DNA from 2 places in the Streptomyces sp. NPDC059567 genome. Region 2 is predicted to be linked to the other one. Evidence: predicted binding sites of a transcription regulator. Region 2 holds the regulator's gene; the other holds the start of a gene.
What was found. Region 2 encodes HrcA, which represses chaperone genes, less so after heat shock. Its sites were predicted from a motif close to TTNGCACTCNGNNNNNCNGAGTGCNAA; they were not measured.
Positions count from the first base shown of each region.

Region 1 (3,405 bases), on a different contig from region 2:
AGGTCGGCGCTGACAGGATGCGGCGCCATGCAGCTAGTACGACAAAAGGAACAGATGCCTTCATTGGGGACGCCTCGCCCGCATCGTCTCAGACGGTCGGTGGGCGCGGTCCTGGTCGTCGCCGCGCTCGCCTCGGCCTGTGCCGGACCGTCCGGCGAGACCGGCCAAGCGCGCAAGGAGCCCGCGAAGCCCGCCGCCGGGCAGCCCCAGGCGCAGGGCGCCGCGGGAGCTCTCGACGCGTACGTCGAGAAGGTCCGCAAGCAGCGTGCCGCCCGCGTGCTCGCCGCCAAGAAGTGGGGCCTCGACCGGCCCCCGCTGGACGCCCCGGCCCCGCCCAAGGTGAAGCCGAAGATCACCACCCGCAAGGGCTTCGAGACCGACGGCGAGGGGTTGCCGCCCGTCTTCACCACCGTGCCGACCAAGGAGAAGGTCGTCTTCCTGACGATCGACGACGGCGCGGAGAAGGACCCCGAACTGCTGCGGATGATGAGCGAGCTGCAGATCCCGTACAGCGCCTTCCTGAGCGACTACGTCGTCAAGGACGACTACGGCTATTTCGAGAAGATGCAGGACGCCGGCGTCTCGCTGCACAACCACACCCTCAACCACCGCTATCTGCCCGGGCTTTCGTACGCCAAGCAGAAGCGCGAGATCTGCGGGATGCAGGACGTCATCGAGGAGCGGTACGGGAAGCGGCCGCCGCTCTTCCGCCCGCCCTACGGCAACTACAACGAGGACACCCTGCGCGCGGCCAGGACGTGCGGGGTCAAGGCGGTCCCGCTCTGGGCCTCCGAGGCGTTCCCCGACCGGATGGAGTGGCGTGAGTGGGACCGGGACCTGCACCCCGGCGACATCGTGCTCACGCACTTCCGGGGCAAGGAGGACTGGAAGGGCTCCATGGCGGACATGATCCGGCGCGTGATGAAGACGATCACCGCCAAGGGGTACGCGGTCGCGAAGCTCGAGGACTACGTGTGACCGGGGCGCGCCGGCTGGCGACCGGTCTCGCGCTCGCCGGCGCGCTCCTGGGGGTGACGGGGTGCGCCTCGTCGGTCGACCCGATCGAGCGCCTGGGCCGGAAGGCGGCGGAGCGGGTGGGCGGCGGGGGCCTGGACGGGGACCTGCCGGACCTTCGGGAGCGGGTTCGGAAGCAGGCGGCCCGGGACCGGGCGGTCCGGAACGATCGTGCCCCCGGCGCCGTTCTCGTACCGGCGGCCGAGCGTCCGGCCGCACCGGCGCCGAGCGTCGCGTCGCGCTGAAGCCGGCCGCCACACCGCACTGAATTGGCACTCCGCTTGACCGAGTGCTAATCGCAGTCATAGTCTCGGCTCTGGCACTCCCCACTGGAGAGTGCCAACACAGCGACGGGCAGGTCCGGCACCCGCGACGACGGATCCACCTGGTCGCCACCTCAGACAGTTAACCCCGTGAGATCTCCGAAGGGGGAGGTCGGATCGTGACGACCACCAGCTCCAAGGTTGCCATCAAGCCGCTCGAGGACCGCATCGTGGTCCAGCCGCTCGACGCCGAGCAGACCACGGCCTCTGGCCTGGTCATCCCGGACACCGCCAAGGAGAAGCCCCAGGAGGGCGTCGTCCTGGCCGTGGGCCCGGGCCGCTTCGAGAACGGCGAGCGCCTGCCGCTCGACGTGAAGGCCGGCGACATCGTGCTGTACAGCAAGTACGGCGGCACCGAGGTGAAGTACAACGGCGAGGAGTACCTCGTCCTCTCGGCTCGCGACGTGCTCGCGATCGTCGAGAAGTAATTCACCGAAGTGCCGAAGCAGATGCTTTGAGCTGCGCCCCTGACCCCGCACCGGGCGTCCGGGGCGCAGTTCGTTTCACCAGTTACACCACGAATTCCGAGAGGGCTGAATCGCTCCCATGGCGAAGATCCTGAAGTTCGACGAGGACGCCCGTCGCGCCCTTGAGCGCGGCGTCAACAAGCTTGCCGACACGGTGAAGGTGACGATCGGCCCCAAGGGTCGCAACGTCGTCATCGACAAGAAGTTCGGCGCCCCCACCATCACCAACGACGGTGTCACGATCGCCCGCGAGGTCGAGATCGAGGACCCGTACGAGAACCTCGGTGCCCAGCTGGTGAAGGAGGTGGCGACCAAGACCAACGACATCGCGGGTGACGGCACCACCACCGCCACCGTGCTCGCCCAGGCGCTCGTCCGCGAGGGTCTGAAGAACGTCGCCGCCGGTGCCTCCCCGGCCGCCCTGAAGAAGGGCATCGACGCCGCGGTCAAGGCCGTCTCCGACGAGCTGCTCGCGACCGCCCGTCCGATCGAGGACAAGTCCGACATCGCCGCCGTGGCCGCGCTCTCCGCGCAGGACCAGCAGGTCGGCGAGCTCATCGCCGAGGCGATGGACAAGGTCGGCAAGGACGGTGTCATCACCGTCGAGGAGTCCAACACCTTCGGCCTGGAGCTCGACTTCACCGAGGGCATGGCCTTCGACAAGGGCTACCTGTCCCCGTACATGGTGACCGACCAGGAGCGTATGGAGGCCGTCCTCGACGACCCGTACATCCTGATCCACCAGGGCAAGATCTCCTCGATCCAGGACCTGCTGCCGCTCCTCGAGAAGGTCATCCAGGCCGGCTCCTCCAAGCCGCTGCTGATCATCGCCGAGGACGTCGAGGGCGAGGCCCTGTCGACCCTGGTCGTCAACAAGATCCGTGGCACGTTCAACGCCGTGGCCGTCAAGGCCCCGGGCTTCGGCGACCGCCGCAAGGCGATGCTCGGCGACATGGCCACCCTCACCGGTGCCACCGTCATCGCCGAGGAGGTCGGCCTCAAGCTCGACCAGGCCGGTCTGGACGTGCTGGGCACCGCCCGTCGCGTGACGATCACCAAGGACGACACCACCATCGTCGAGGGCGGCGGCAACGCCGACGAGCTCGCGGGTCGCGTCAACCAGATCAAGGCCGAGATCGAGTCCACGGACTCCGACTGGGACCGCGAGAAGCTCCAGGAGCGCCTCGCGAAGCTGGCCGGCGGCGTGTGCGTGATCAAGGTCGGCGCCGCCACCGAGGTGGAGCTGAAGGAGAAGAAGCACCGTCTGGAGGACGCCATCTCCGCGACCCGCGCCGCGGTCGAGGAGGGCATCGTCTCCGGTGGTGGCTCCGCTCTGGTCCACGCCGTCAAGGTCCTCGAGGGCAACCTCGGCAAGACCGGCGACGAGGCCACCGGTGTCGCGGTCGTCCGCAAGGCCGCCGTCGAGCCGCTGCGCTGGATCGCCGAGAACGCCGGCCTCGAGGGCTACGTCATCACCTCGAAGGTCGCCGAGCTCGACAAGGGCCAGGGCTTCAACGCCGCCACCGGCGAGTACGGCGACCTGGTCAAGGCCGGCGTCATCGACCCGGTGAAGGTGACGCGCTCCGCGCTGGAGAACGCCG
Region 1 is NZ_JBHWBS010000085.1:13,412-16,816, forward strand. Features, by position in the region: gene ACFVZW_RS28825 (polysaccharide deacetylase family protein) at 28-978, shown strand; gene ACFVZW_RS28830 (hypothetical protein) at 975-1,259, shown strand; gene groES (co-chaperone GroES) at 1,457-1,765, shown strand; gene groL (chaperonin GroEL) at 1,884-3,405, shown strand, end outside.
Region 1: the regulator HrcA is predicted to act here: its motif matches at 1,284-1,310, upstream of groES (co-chaperone GroES).

Region 2 (3,405 bases):
CCAGCGAGCTGGATGCGCGTGCCGTTGTCGACACCGGCCGGGATCTTCACGGTCAGCGTGCGGCGCGAGCGGACCCGCCCGTCGCCCGCGCACTCGGGGCACGGGGTCGGGACGACGGTGCCGAAGCCCTGGCACTGGGGGCAGGGACGGGAGGTCATGACCTGGCCCAGGAAGGACCGGGTCACCTGCGAGACCTCGCCGCGACCGCGACACATGTCACAGGTCTGCGCGGAGGTGCCGGGCGCGGCGCCCTCGCCCGAGCACGTCGTACAGACGACGGCCGTGTCGACCTGGATGTCCTTGGTCGTGCCGAAGGCGGCCTCGTTGAGGTCGATCTCCAGCCGGATCATGGCGTCCTGGCCGCGGCGCGTGCGCGAGCGCGGCCCACGCTGCGACGCCGTACCGAAGAACGCGTCCATGATGTCCGAGAAGTTCCCGAAGCCGCCCTGGCCGAAGCCCCCGGCTCCACCGCCGCCGCCGGACGCGGACAGCGGGTCGCCTCCGAGGTCGTAGACCTGCTTCTTCTGCGGGTCCGACAACACCTCGTAGGCGGCGTTGATCTCCTTGAAGCGCTCCTGCGTCTTCGGATCGGGATTCACATCCGGGTGCAGCTCGCGCGCGAGCCGCCGGAATGCCTTCTTGATCTCGTCCTGGGACGCGTCGCGGCGTACGCCGAGTACGGCGTAGTAGTCCGTGGCCACTTACGACTCCGCCAGGATCTGTCCGACGTAACGTGCCACTGCGCGTACCGCTCCCATCGTTCCGGGGTAGTCCATGCGGGTCGGTCCGACCACGCCGAGTTTGGCGACTGCCTCGTCGCCCGAACCGTAGCCGACCGCGACGACGGACGTGGAGGTGAGCCCCTCATGGGCGTTCTCGTGCCCGATCCGTACGGTCATGCCCGAGTCCTTGGCCTCGCCGAGCAGCTTGAGGAGCACGACCTGCTCCTCCAGCGCCTCGAGCACAGGCCTGATCGTGAGGGGGAAGTCATGGCCGAAGCGGGTGAGATTGGCGGTGCCGCCGATCATCAGCCGCTCCTCATGCTCCTCCACCAGGGTTTCGAGGAGGGTCGCGAGCACCGTCGACACCGTGCCGCGGTCCTCCGTCTCCTCGAACGACTCCGGAAGATCCTGCACCAGCTGCGGCACGTCCGCGAAACGGCGGCCGACGACCCGGCTGTTGAGCCGGGCCCGCAGGTCCGCCAGCGAGGTCTCGCCGAACGGCGCGGGGCAGTCGATCATCCGCTGCTCGACCCGGCCGGTGTCCGTGATCAGCACGAGCATCAGGCGGGCGGGGGCGAGCGAGAGCAGCTCCACGTGCCGGACCGTCGAGCGGGTCAGCGACGGGTACTGCACGACGGCGACCTGACGGGTCAGCTGCGCGAGCAGCCGGACCGTGCGCCCGACGACGTCGTCGAGGTCGACCGCGCCGTCGAGGAAGTTGTGGATGGCGCGCCGCTCGGGCGTCGACAGCGGCTTCACGCCGGCGAGCTTGTCGACGAAGAGGCGGTAGCCCTTGTCGGTCGGGATGCGTCCGGCACTGGTGTGGGGCTGGGCGATGTAGCCCTCGTCCTCCAGGACGGCCATGTCGTTGCGCACGGTGGCGGGCGAGACGCCGAGCTTGTGGCGCTCCGTGAGCGCCTTGGAGCCGACCGGCTCCTCCGTCCCGACATAGTCCTGGACGATGGCGCGCAGCACCTCGAGTCTGCGTTCACTGAGCATCGCGCACACCTCCAGCTGTCGTATCGGATTGCTCCCCTTTTGGCACTCGCCCTGTTCGAGTGCCAGGAATCCCCCGGCCAGTGTACGGCGGCGGGCATCGCTCCTGGCAAGGAGGCTGGGTCGCCGGGTCGTAGCGGATAGCGTCGCCGTATGGATGTCGATTGGGAAGAGTGCGGCTGGGAGCGGCTCGGCGACGGCGTCGGCAGGCGGCGGCTGCCGGGCTGGGACGCCACGGTGGGCCTGGTGCTCGGGGAGAAGGGCGTCCTGCTGTACGACACGGGCTCCACGCTCGCCGAGGGCGCGGAGCTGCGGGCGCAGGCGGAGGCCCTCACGGGCGGCCGGAGAGTGACGCACATCGCACTGAGCCACCCCCATTTCGATCATGTGCTGGGCACGGCGGTCTTCGCGGGAGCGGAGGTGTACGGAGCCGTGGGCCTGGACGAGCTGCTGCGGCGGGAGCGGGAGGTGCTGCGGGTGTCCGCGGTGCGTCACGGGGTCGAGGAGTCGGCGGCGACGGAGGCCGTGGACGTCCTCGTCCTCCCCCGCCACACGGTGTCGGGCGAGTGGACGCTGGATCTGGGCGGCCGACAGGTGCTGCTGGCCAATGTCGGGCCGGGGCATTCGGGCCACGACCTGGCGCTCCTGGTCCCCGACACCGATGGCGCGGAGATCGTCTTCTGCGGCGACCTGGTCGAGGAGTCGGGCGAGCCGCAGGCGGGCCGGGACGCGATCGGCCGGCGCTGGCCGGCGGCGCTGGACCGGCTGCTGGCGCTGGGCGGGGAGGACGCGGTGTACGTCCCGGGGCACGGGGCGGTGGTGGACGCGGCGTTCGTACGGCGTCAGCGGGATGAGCTGGCACGACGCTTCTCCGTCGCATAACGTCGCCCGAATGCGCAGCTACAACCCGGACCTGACGCCCCCTTGGAAGCGCTCCGCGCCCGTGCCGGAGGTGCCGGCGGAGGTGGACCTCGTCGTCGAGGAGGTCTCGACGGGCTTCTGCGGGGCGGTGATCCGCTGCGAGGCGGGCACGGTGACCCTGGAGGACCGCTTCGGCAAGCACCGCGCGTTCCCGCTGGAACCGAGGGCCTTCCTGCTGGAGGGCAAGGTGGTGACGCTGACCCGCCCGTCGGCCGCTCCGACCCGCCCGAGTCGCACGGCCTCGGGCTCGATCGCGGTCCCCGGCGCACGGGCCCGGGTGGCGCGGGCGGGCCGGATCTACGTGGAGGGCCGCCACGACGCCGAGCTGGTGGAACGGGTCTGGGGCGACGACCTGCGCATCGAGGGCGTGGTGGTGGAGTACCTGGAGGGCATCGACGACCTCCCGGCCATCGTCGCGGACTTCGCCCCGGCGGCGGACGCGCGCCTGGGCATCCTGGTCGACCACCTGGTTCCGGGCTCGAAGGAGTCCCGCATCGCGGCCCAGGTCTCGTCCCCGGACGTGCTGATCGTGGGCCACCCGTACATCGACGTCTGGGAGGCGGTGAAGCCGTCGTCGGTGGGCATCCCGGCGTGGCCGGTGATCCCCCGAGGCCAGGACTGGAAGACGGGCGTCTGCCGATCCCTGGGCTGGCCGGACAACACGGGCGCGGCCTGGCGACACATCCTGTCGAAGGTCCACTCGTACAAGGACCTGGAACCGTCGCTGCTGGGCCGAGTGGAAGAACTGATCGACTTCGTGACGGCG
Region 2 is NZ_JBHWBS010000118.1:17,107-20,511, reverse strand. Features, by position in the region: gene dnaJ (molecular chaperone DnaJ) at 1-701, opposite strand, end outside; gene hrcA (heat-inducible transcriptional repressor HrcA) at 702-1,721, opposite strand; gene ACFVZW_RS33135 (MBL fold metallo-hydrolase) at 1,872-2,600, shown strand; gene ACFVZW_RS33130 (DUF3097 domain-containing protein) at 2,611-3,405, shown strand, end outside.